Linked DNA regions of Methylomagnum ishizawai. The protein of the gene in region 1 binds, or shares a complex with, the protein of each later gene. Links are inferred from orthologs where the notes say so. Each region holds a gene or a part of one and is shown on either strand. Other genes may lie near its edges.

What was found.
Region 2: the proteins of xseA (region 1) and xseB are in contact, whole or in part, in a cryo-EM structure (PDB 8TXR), measured with the Escherichia coli proteins. The link is inferred for Methylomagnum ishizawai from one-to-one orthologs.

What each region holds. Positions count from the first base shown.
Region 1 is NZ_FXAM01000001.1:3,865,494-3,871,001, reverse strand. What follows is about bases 1,826-4,674. They hold xseA (exodeoxyribonuclease VII large subunit), read right to left. Parts: upstream 4,002-4,674; coding sequence 2,649-4,001; downstream 1,826-2,648. Other genes in these bases: B9N93_RS17260 (rhodanese-like domain-containing protein), read right to left, coding at 4,433-4,674; B9N93_RS17265 (RNA-binding S4 domain-containing protein), read right to left, coding at 4,005-4,427; B9N93_RS17275 (galactose oxidase early set domain-containing protein), read left to right, coding at 1,826-2,623. In the rest of the region: B9N93_RS17280 (transposase family protein), read left to right, coding at 58-990; more of B9N93_RS17275, read left to right, coding at 1,064-1,825; more of B9N93_RS17260, read right to left, coding at 4,675-4,804; B9N93_RS17255 (serpin family protein), read right to left, coding at 4,990-5,508. UniProt on the Escherichia coli protein: Bidirectionally degrades single-stranded DNA into large acid-insoluble oligonucleotides, which are then degraded further into small acid-soluble oligonucleotides.
Region 2 is NZ_FXAM01000001.1:3,158,462-3,164,047, forward strand. Bases 771-3,697 are described here. They hold xseB (exodeoxyribonuclease VII small subunit), read right to left. Parts: upstream 2,386-3,697; coding sequence 2,155-2,385; downstream 771-2,154. Other genes in these bases: dxs (1-deoxy-D-xylulose-5-phosphate synthase), read right to left, coding at 771-1,126; ispA ((2E,6E)-farnesyl diphosphate synthase), read right to left, coding at 1,263-2,165; B9N93_RS13960 (DUF7682 family zinc-binding protein), read left to right, coding at 2,904-3,299; B9N93_RS13965 (radical SAM protein), read left to right, coding at 3,330-3,697. In the rest of the region: more of dxs, read right to left, coding at 1-770; more of B9N93_RS13965, read left to right, coding at 3,698-4,181; B9N93_RS13970 (M20/M25/M40 family metallo-hydrolase), read right to left, coding at 4,205-5,586. UniProt on the Escherichia coli protein: Bidirectionally degrades single-stranded DNA into large acid-insoluble oligonucleotides, which are then degraded further into small acid-soluble oligonucleotides.

The DNA.
Region 1 (5,508 bases):
CCGCAGAGTAAGATCAATCGCAATTCCCCACGAATCCTTTTTAATGGTGCTTCCACAATGATCTTTAGCAGCCTTGACGACATCGGCAATGATCGTGTTTGCAAAGCCTTGACCGGACTTACCAAAGATCAGTTCAAGCATTTACTTCTGTCTTTTGAATCAACTTATCGTGACCAGTACGGTGGCCCTTCGCTCGACGCGCCTAGCCCCGCTTTCCCAGGCTATCTATCTAGCTTTGGACACCGGCTGTTTTTTGTCCTTTATTACTTGAAAAACTATCCCAGTTACGACGTACTGGGCTATCTCTTTGGTTTCAGTGGAGGCCATGCTTTCGATCATTTAGAAACACTGCTGCCCATCCTTCAAGCGAGCCTAGCCCATCTGAAAACACTTCCCGAACGTTCGGTCAAGACGGTTGAGGCGCTGGATAGACTCCTTGAAAAACAACCTACTATCATCATTGATGGCACGGAGCGGGCGACCCTCAGGCCCCAGGATAAATCCCAACAAGAGCAACGCTACAGCGGTAAAAAAAAACATCACGGCGTTAATAACCTAGTGATTGCCAACCCCGCCAAGAAAATCCTATTCCTTAGCTCCACCGTGCCGGGAAGCGTCCACGACTATGCCCTGTTTAAGACGGAATTTCCGCCCGCCTTGCCATGGTTTCAAAAGCAACTTATCGAGGTTGATCTCGGATTCCAAGGCATTAAAAATGATTATCCCCACGCACGGGCCATTCAAATCCCCCATAAAAAGCCAAAGAAGTCCAAAGCGAATCCTGATCCGAAATTAACACCAACACAGAAGAAACATAATCGGAAGCTTGCTAAAACCCGCGTGGCTGTTGAGCATGCCATCGGCGGGATGAAATGTCTGCATAGTTTAGTACATCGCTCAAGAAACCATCTGGCACATTTATTAGATACCTTCATTTATATTGGTGCTGGCCTCTGGAATTTTAAATTATCATTAAAAACAATAGGTTAGCTTGGGAACATGTCTTTTGAATATCCGGGGGGGTTCACGGAGACATGGGTTTTTCGATGAATGAAGTCATAAGATGCAGATCAAAAAACAAAGCCGTACCGTGCTTGCCGCCGCCTTGGCGTCGGTGGGCGTCCTGGGCGGTGGCGCGGAGGTCCGGGCCGCGTCGTCGGCGGTACTACCTTTCAACGGGGGGCCGGACGCCTATCGCAAGGGTGCTTTCGGGCCGCTGATGGATTGGCCGCTCATCCCCATCCATGTGGTGTTGCAGCCGGATGGGCGGGTATTGAGTTTCGGCACCGATCTCAACGGCACGCATCAACCCGAATTGGCCTACGATGTCTGGGAACCCGCCTTGGGCACGGGATCGACGGCCCATCTCACCTTGGATTCCAAAACCCCGGCGGCGACCAATGTCTTCTGCGCGGGGCAGGCGCTCGTCCCCATCACCGGCCAGACCCTGGTCGCGGCGGGGACGGTGAATATGAGCGCCGTCACCAAGGGAATTCCTTCCGCCGATACCAACCTGTTCGATTACCGCAGCAACCAGATGGTCAAGGAGCCGCCGATGGCTTTGAAGCGCTGGTACCCGAGCCTGGTGTCCCTGGCCGGTGGCGGACTGATCGTGATGGGCGGGAAGATGGACACGGCGGATACGACCATTTATGGCGAGATTCCCGAAGTGTACGAAGCCGGCAAGGGTTGGCGCGTGTTGTCCACCGCCGCCAGCGTGGAAGCCTACGGGGCGCGGAATTGGTACTATCCCAGGGCATGGCAGGCCCCCAACGGCAAGGTATTCATCCAAACCAACTTTGGCGCGGCGTATGACCTGGACCCCACCGGCACGGGAACTGTGACCAAGCTGCCCAAGTCCGGGCTGGCGGATTTGGCATCCACCTTGCCCAGCGCCATGTTCGCGCCGGGCAAGATTTTGTTCTTGCAGGAGAAGCAAGCCTCGGCCATGCTCGATATCAACGGCGCGGTCCCTGTGGCCTCCGCCAGCGGCAAGCTCAGCCAAATGCGCTACCACGGCAACGCCACCCTGCTGGCCGATGGCCAGGTGGTGGTCACGGGCGGTTCGTCGGTGCCGAATTCCCTGAGCGGAGCCGCCTACGCCGTGGAGACCTGGAACCCGGCCACGGGACTATGGACCTTGGGCGCGGTCGCGGCCAAGGCCCGCCTCTATCACTCCACGGCCTTGCTGTTGCCGGACGCCACTGTCTTGGTGGGCGGGGGCGGGGCACCCGGTCCCCTGACCAATCTGAACGCGGAGATTTATTATCCGCCCTACTTGTTCGCGACAGACGGCTCGGGGGAGCTGGCCCGTCGGCCCTTGGTCCTGGGCGGCCCATCCACCATGGTTTGGAACCATGGCTATCCGCTGAGGATGGCAAATTTCAAGGCCGCCAGGGGAGTGAAACGGGTTACTTTGGTGCGGGCCGGGGCCGATACCCATAATTGGAACAACGAGCAGCGCTTCTTCGATTTGGCGTTCCACTGGAACGGGACCGATGAAAAGCTGCGGGTATTCACGCCGGCCAACGCCCATATCGCCCCGCCGGGCTATTACCTGCTGTTCGTTTTCAACCCGTTCGGCGTACCCTCGGTCGGTCGGGTGGTGAAGATCGGGCCGTGAGTCCGGGCGGGACGGGTCCGGTGTTTCAAGCCTCGCGGAGGGCTTCGACCCGGACCTCCAGCACGCCTTCCCCCAGGCGCAGATCCAGCTTTTCGCCGGGTCGGGCTTCCGCCGCCGAGCGCAGGAGATACCCGGTCGCGGGCCGGTAGGCGATGGCATAGCCCCGCGCTAGGGTGGCGAGCGGACTAAGTGTCCCGAGGCGCTGGGCGGCGGCGGCGCAGCGTTGCTGCCGATTTTCCAGGATGCGGCGCAGGGCGGTGGCGAGGCGGGTTTCCAGCCTTGGGTATGCGGCGGCGAAGTGGTCCAGCCGGGCCGTGGGGTCGTGCCGGAGGAGGCGGGCGGTTTGGCGGTCCAGGCGGTGCCGGGCCTGTGCCAAATGTCGGGAAAGAGCGCGTTGCAGCCGGGCCGCGAGCGCGTCCAGCCGCTGGCTTTGGGTGCGTAGGCGCTGTTCGGGATGGACCCGTGCCAGCCGTGCGGCCAGGAAAGCCCGCGTCCGTTCCCGCCGTTCCAGGACGATCCCACCGCCCCGCCGCAGCCGCGCTTCCAGGCGCTGGAACCGCTCCAGCCAATCGGCGCGGTCGGGGCTAGCCGCTTCCGCCGCCGCCGAGGGCGTCGGTGCCCTGTGGTCGGCCACGAAATCGGCGATGGTGAAATCGGTCTCGTGGCCGATCCCGGCGATGATGGGCGTGGCGCAGGCGTGGATGGCCCGCGCCACGGTTTCTTCGTTGAAGGCCCACAAATCTTCCAGGGCACCGCCGCCCCGCGCCAGGATCAGCACATCGCACAGCTTCAGGCGGTCGGCCCGCGCCAGCGCCCCGGCGATGGCGTGCTGGGCTTCGGCACCTTGGACCTGGGTGGGGAACACGATCACGGGGATGGCGGGAAAGCGGCGTTGCAGCACCGTCAACACATCGCGCAGCGCCGCCCCGGTCGGGGAAGTGACCACGCCGATGCCGCGCGGCAAGGCGGGAATCGGTTTTTTATGCGCGGCGTCGAACAAGCCTTCCGCCGCCAGCTGGTGCTTGAGCGCCTCGAACGCCCGCAGCAAAGCGCCATCCCCCGCCGCCTCGATCGTCTCGACCACCAGTTGGAAATCCCCGCGCGGTTCGTACAAACCCACTTGCGCCTTGACCAGGACTTGCGCCCCGTTCCGGGGTTTGTAACGCAGCGAACGGGCCTGCGGGCGGAATAGGGCGCAGCGCACCTGGGCCTCGGCGTCCTTGAGGGTGAAATAGAGATGGCCGGAAGCGGGCGCGGAGAGATTGGAGATTTCGCCCTCGATCCACAGGCTGCCGAAGCATTCTTGCAGCAGGAAGCGGGTTTCCCGGTTGAGGCGGGAGACGCTGTAGACGGTGCGGGTGGGCGCGGAGAGGTCCACGGCCTATTCGTCGCCGCGCTTGAAGCGGTGGATCAAGCGGCGGTCTTTCTTGTCGGGCTTGTGCGCCGGTTGCCAGTCCGGCCCTTTTTCATCGCGCTGGCGTTGGATTTCGGCTTGGCGCTTGGCCAGGCTTTCCGGGGTTTCGCGGTAGAGCAGGGCGGCTTCGGGTGCGGGGCGGCGCTGGGAACCCAGCCCTTCGACGGTAATCTCCCAGACATAGCGGTCCTTGCTGATTTCCAGCCGGGCACCGACGCCGATGTCCTTGCCGGGTTTGACCCGCTGGCCGTTGAGGTGGACTTTGCCGCCGTTGATGGCGTCGATGGCGAGTTGCCGGGTCTTGAAGAACCGCGCCGCCCATAGCCATTTGTCCAGCCGCATCTGGGCGGCGGGAGCCTTGTCTTCCGGGGCGTCGGAGCGGCGCGGCATGGCGGTCAGCTTCCCGGTTGGGCCACGGGCTGGCCAGCTTCCTGCCAAGCTTTGTAACCGCCCGCGAGGCTCACGGCTTTGTCGTAGCCGAGTTTTTTCAAGGCTTCGACCGCCAGGGCCGAGCGCCCGCCCGAGAGGCAGTAGACCAGGATTTCCGCGCCCTGGCCGCCCTGGAATTTGGGATGGTTGCCGATCTGGAATTCGAGTACGCCACGCGGGATGTTCACCGCGCCCGGAAGGCAACCTTGGGCGTATTCGCCGGGTTCGCGCACGTCCAGCACCGGGACTTGGCCAAGCAGGGCCAGGGCTTCGGACTGGTTGACTTCCTGGATGTGTTGTTTGGCCTGGGCCACCAGGTCCATTGCGGTCAGGGGCATGGGGGTTCTCCTCGGGTAAGGTCGAAAGGGGGGATAGGGTAGCGGGGGTTTGGGGATACGGGAATAGCGGGATGGGCGCGCCGTGGAATGGCGGTGGCCACGGGAGCCATCGGGGGAGGCGGTGGGCTGGAAGGGCGCGGGTCCGGTGACCGGACCCGCCGCGGTTTTGGGTTTCAAGTCCGGCCTTATCCGCCGCTCAGGGGGACTCCACAGGGGTAGGTGGTCGAATCGGGCGCGGCGGGGGTGCCGCCCGGATTGCTCACTTGGCCCATGGACAGGATCGAGCCGGTAGTCCGGTCGCGGAGCGCGAACAGGAAGGGCCGGGCCAAGGCCAGGCTGGGGTCGTATTGCGGCACCGGGGCGCAGACATCCACCCATGTCGTCGTGTTGCCGGAAGAACCGGAACCACTCCATACACTGTCGGGTTCGTCCAGGTTGGCCAGATGGGTGGTGATCGTAGCGCCATCGGCCTGCGCGGCATTTTCCGACAGGCTTACGGCGCTCCGCTGCGACAAGGCACCCAGGAACAGATAGCCCTCGCCGTTGACCCGCGAGAAATCCGCCTGTCCCTCGCTGAGCAGGCCGCTCAAAGCCAAGGACGCGGGGGCTCCGCTGGGCAGATCGCTGGTGATCGCGATCTTGGGGAGGTACAAGGTTTTCTGGGTGGGCGTCATGGCCGCGAGGATGTCATGCAACTGATCGGG
Region 2 (5,586 bases), 710 kb from region 1 along the record:
AGGTCACGGCGTGCTGCTCGGCGATGCCCACGTCGAAATAGCGGTCGGGAAAGCGCCGCTCGAATTCGACCAGCCCGGACCCCTCGCGCATGGCCGGGGTGACACCCAGGAGCCTGCGGTCGCGCTCCGCCATATCGCACAGCCATTGGCCGAACACTTCCGTGTAGCTCGGCGTGCCCGGCTTGGCCTTGGGCAAATGGTCCTGGCTGGGGTCGAACACGCCGACGCCGTGATAAGCCACCGGATCGCGCTCGGCGGGCGCGTAGCCCTTGCCCTTCTTGGTGACCACATGCAGGAATTGCGGCCCCGGCGTCTTGCGGAGGTTGCGCAGGGTGGTGATGAGGGTGTCGAGGTCGTGGCCGTCGATGGGGCCGATATAGTTGAAGCCCAGTTCCTCGAACAGCGTGCCCGGCGCCACCATGCCCTTGACGTGTTCCTCGGCGCGGCGGGCCAATTCCCACACGCCCGGCATCCGGTGCTTCAGCAGTTCCTTGCCGCCCCGGCGCACGCTGGAATAGAAGTTGCCGGACAGGATTTTCGCCAAATAATTGTTGAGCGCCCCGACATTGGGCGAAATCGACATCTCATTGTCGTTGAGGATCACCAAGAGGTTGGCGTCGAGCGGACCGGCGTGGTTCATCGCCTCGAAAGCCATGCCGCCGGTCATGCCACCATCGCCGATGATGGCGACGGCGTGGGTGTCCTTCTTGTCCAGGGAAGCGGCAATCGCCATCCCCAGCGCGGCGCTGATGGAGGTGCTGGAATGGCCCACGCCGAAACAGTCGTAGGGGCTTTCATCGCGGTTGGGGAAGGCCGAGAGACCGTCCTTCTTGCGGATGCTGGGCAGGCGCTCGCGGCGTCCGGTGAGGATTTTGTGCGGATAGGCCTGGTGCCCCACATCCCAAACCAGCTTGTCCTCCGGCGTGTTGAAGACATAGTGCAAGGCGATGGTCAATTCCACCGTACCCAACCCCGCCGCCAGATGCCCGCCGGACTGGCTCACGCTGTGCAGCAGGAAAGCCCGCACCTCTTCCGCCAAACGCGGCAATTGGTCTTCCGGGAGGTTGCGGAGATCGGCGGGTCCGGTGATGGAGGGGAGCAAGGAATAGCTGTTCGGATGATTCATGGGGAATTCTTAAGTCGGGAAACGGGACCGGACGGAACGCCGGTCCCAGGTGGGTCGCGGCGGCGGAAACAAGCTCGGGGCCATTATGGAACCGCGCCCCAGGGCTTTCAAGAAAGGCCGTTCCGCCGCCGTGGGCCTAGTTGCGGCGCTCGATGATGAACAGCGACAAGGCCCGCAGCAGGTCGGCTTCCGCGCCGAAACCGGCGAGGCTGGCCAGCGCCTCCTCGTGCAATTCCTGGGCTTTCTCCTTGGCCCCGTTCAGCCCCAGGAGGGCCGGATAATTCGGCTTGTTGTGATCGCGGTCCTTGCCCTGGGTCTTGCCGAGGGTCTGGGTGTCGCTCTCCTCGTCGAGGATATCGTCCTTGATCTGGAAAGCGAGGCCGATGCACTTGGCGTAATGGTCGAGTTTGTCGGCGGCGGCCTTGTCGTGCGGCACCTGGGCCAGGGTCGCCAGCTTGACGCTGGCCCGGATCAAGGCGCCGGTCTTGCGGATGTGCATGTTTTCCAGGCTGGGGAGGTCCAAGGTAGTGCCCACCGCGTCCAGGTCGATGGCCTGCCCCCCGACCATGCCATAGGAACCGCTGGCGCTCGCCAGGGTTTCGATCATGGCGAGGCGGTTCTCCGCCGGAACCTGGAGGTTGGGATCGTGGGCCAGCACATGGAAGGCCAGCGCCTGCAAGCCATCCCCGGCCAGGATGGCGGTAGCCTCGTCGAAGGCGACATGGCAGGTCGGCTTGCCACGGCGCAGGGCATCGTCGTCCATGGCGGGCAAGTCGTCGTGGATCAGCGAATAGACGTGGATGAATTCCACCGCCGCGGCCGGGCCGTCCAACAGGTCCAAAGGCAAGTCCAAAGCGATCCCGGTGGCATAGGTCAACAAGGGCCGCAGCCGCTTGCCACCGCCCAGCGCGGAATAGCGCATGGCTTGGTGTAGCCGTTCCGGCATCCGGGTCGCGGCGGGGAGCCTCGCGTCCAGCGCGGCTTCGGCGCGGGTCTGGCAGGCCCGCATGAAATCTTGCAAAGCGTTCTCAGGATTCATCGGTAAAGGGTTTCAGTAGGGGTTCGCCGTTCTTTTCCAGCAATACGCGGACTTTTTGTTCCGCTTCGCGCAGGGCGGCTTGGCTGGTGCGGGTGAGCTGCACGCCGCGCTCGAACAGCTTGAGGGCTTCTTCCAGGGGCAGGTCGCCCTGCTCCATGCGGTCCACCAGTTGTTCCAACTCGGCCAGGGATTCTTCGAAATTGGGGGCTTTTTTCGCCATGGTCCGGGGCATTGCGGCGCGGTGGTCGGTGTAGGGCGGTATTATCACAAATGTTGGTACTTGAGAAAAACACTGGGATTTAGGCCGGGCGGCGTCCCGATCCGATATGGGCATGGCGCGGTTCCCGGCTCTGCCGCGCCGGGCCGGAACAGGCGATGCCAATCGGGTCCTCCAGGAGGACGATAGCCACCCAACATGGGTCAGCTCCCAAGTCCGGTCGAACAGTTTCAACTATCATGTCCGCCTCAGCCGCAGCCATATCGTACCGCCTCCAGACCGGGAGGATTCGTCATGGCCAAAGTCGCCGGCAGTTGCCGTAACCATCCGCACGGCGGATGGAAACACACGAAAAGGAACCAGCGCCCAGGGAACTCCTGGACGGTCCGGTGTCGCCTTCCGCGCCGGGCGTGGTTTATACGAAAATTACTGACAGCGGAACCCAGTGGGTCGGCCCATTGCGGCAATTCGACAGAGAATAAACCGCTTGACCTCCTCGACTTTAATACTCTCCGAATACCATGCCTGTTAGAAAAAAAACCTTTTCGTGCGGCCACAACGGCAAAGGGAGATTCTGTCATCGCTGCGCCAGCGAAGAGCAGCGGAAGCACGCGATGCTCCAAGCGAAAACCCAGCGCATCCAGCGGCTTGCGCAAGCCCCGATCCCGCTCGACGATCTGCCTCCCGAAATCGCGGAAAAAACCCTCGAAATGATCGCATCACTGCAACACGGCGCTTCTTATATGGATTTCATGGGGAAGCGGATGAAGAATATGGGACAACGCCATATCATCTCCATCCCCATCGGGCGTAGATACCGTTTAATCTGCAAGGACGACCATGGCCCTCTGGAGTTCATCGAAGCCATATCCCATGAAGAATATAATAACCGTTTATCCGGTAACGGCTGGGTTTGAGATTCCAGCCTCAATCCCCAACCCATAGCCATGCCCAAACTCACCATTACCCACCATGATCGCGACAGCGCCGGACTCACCTACGTCTACCCGGTGATATCGCGCCGCTCGGGCGGGCTGTCCATCGGCGTCAACCTCAACCCCAACCACGCCTGCAACTGGCGTTGCGTCTATTGCCAAGTCCCGGACCTCGTCCGGGGTTCCGCCCCCGCCATCGACCTGTTCCAACTGGAAGACGAATTGACCGGACTCCTCGCAGACGCCCTGCATGGCGATTTCTACCAGCGCTATGAATTGCCGGAAGACCAGCGCGTCATCCGCGATATCGCTCTTTCCGGCAACGGCGAACCCACTAGTTGCCGCGAATTCGCCGCCGTGGCCGGGATCGTCGGCCAGGTCTGCGCCGAATTCGACCTGTTCGGGACGATCAAGCTGGTCCTCATCAGCAACGGTAGCCTGATGGCGAAACCCGCAGTCCAGCGCGGCGTGGCGCATTGGTCGGAGCTGGGCGGCGAGGTCTGGTTCAAGCTGGACCGCGCCACGGCGGACGGCATCCGCCGCGTCAACAGCGTGAATCTGACGCCGGCAGCCGTGTTGCGGCACCTCGAAATCTCGGCCCGCTTGTGCCGGACTTGGCTACAAAGCTGCTGGTTCGCCTGGGACGGCGCGGCTCCCGGCGCGGACGAACAGCGGGCTTATCTGGATTTATTGGCGGAAATCCGGCAGCGGGACATTCCCGTCGGGGGCGTGCTGCTGTACGGGCTGGCGCGGCCCTCCATGCAGGCGGAAGCGCCGCGCCTCTCGGCCTTGCCGCCCGGATGGCTGGAAGATTTCGGCGGGCGGATCGAGGCGGCGGGGTTCGCGGTCAAGGTGAGCGGATAGCCACCCGTCCCGCGATACCGAACTCAAGCGCCCACTTTGGCCAAAATATACGCCACGCAAGCCGTCAACTTCTTCGCATAGGGAATATGCAAAAACTCGTTCGGCCCATGGGCATTGCTCAACGGTCCCAACACCCCGGTAATCAGGAATTGCGCTTCGGGGAATTGCTGGCCCAGCATTCCCATGAACGGAATGCTCCCGCCCAGGCCGACATAGGCCGCGTCCTTGCCATAGAAAATCCCGGAAGCTTCCTGGGTCGCCTGTTCCAGCCAAGGAGCCAGGGCGGGCGCGTTCCAGCCGGTGCCGGATTGGTCGAATTCGACCGAGATTTCCGCATCATAGGGCGGGTCGGCGGTCAGCGCGGCGCGGATCGCGGCTTCGGCTTCGAGGCCATCCACCGTCGGCGGCAGGCGGATCGACAACTTGAAGGCGGTATGCGAACGCAGGATGTTCCCGGCGGAATGGATGGGCGGCATCCCGGCCTGCCCGACCACGCACAGGGTCGGACGCCAGGTATTGTTGAGCAGTAATTCAGCCCCGTCGGCGCTGACCGGACACAACCCCGGCACCACCTTGAAGCTGCCGCGGATACCCTCGACGCCGATGATCTCCGCCGCCGCCGCCGCCTGCTGGCGGCGCTGCTCGGGGATTTCGGCCAGCAGCGCCGGGATGCGGCTCGCGCCGGTCACGGGGTCTTCCAGCCGGTCTAGGAGCTGGCGCATGATCCGCATCGACGAGGGCACGATGCCGCTGGCGATGCCGGAATGGGCGGTTTCCTCCAATACCTTCACATCGACCACGCCATTGACCACGCCGCGCAGCGAGGTGGTGGACCACAGCCGTTCGTAATCCCCGGCCCCGGAATCGAGGGCGATGACCAAATCCGGGGTGTCGATGATGCCACCGTAGGCGTCGAGATAGGCGGGCAAATCGGGCGAACCGCTTTCCTCGGAGAATTCGATCAGGATGACGATGCGCGGCAAAGCCACGCCCGCCAGCGCCCGCAGCGCCGCCACGGCGGCGAACAGCGCATAGCCGTCGTCGGCCCCGCCCCGGCCATAGAGCTTGTCTTCGCGCAGGACCGGCGTCCACGGACCCAAGCCCTGGCTCCAGCCTTCCATTTCCGGCTGCTTGTCGAGATGGCCGTAGATCAACACGGTTTTATCGAGGGTGCCGGGAACTTCCAGCAGGATCAAGGGCGTGCGGCCCGGCAGATGGGTATCGTGCAGGATCGCGCCGGGCAGGGGGTGGGCGGCGAGCCAATCCAGGGCGAGGCGGCGGGCGGCTTCCATATGGCCGTGCGCGGCCCAATCGGGATCGAAATGCGGGGATTTATTGGGAATCTTGATGTATTCGGCCAGGGTGGGCACGATTTCGCGGTCCCAGAACCCGGCAATGTTGGCAT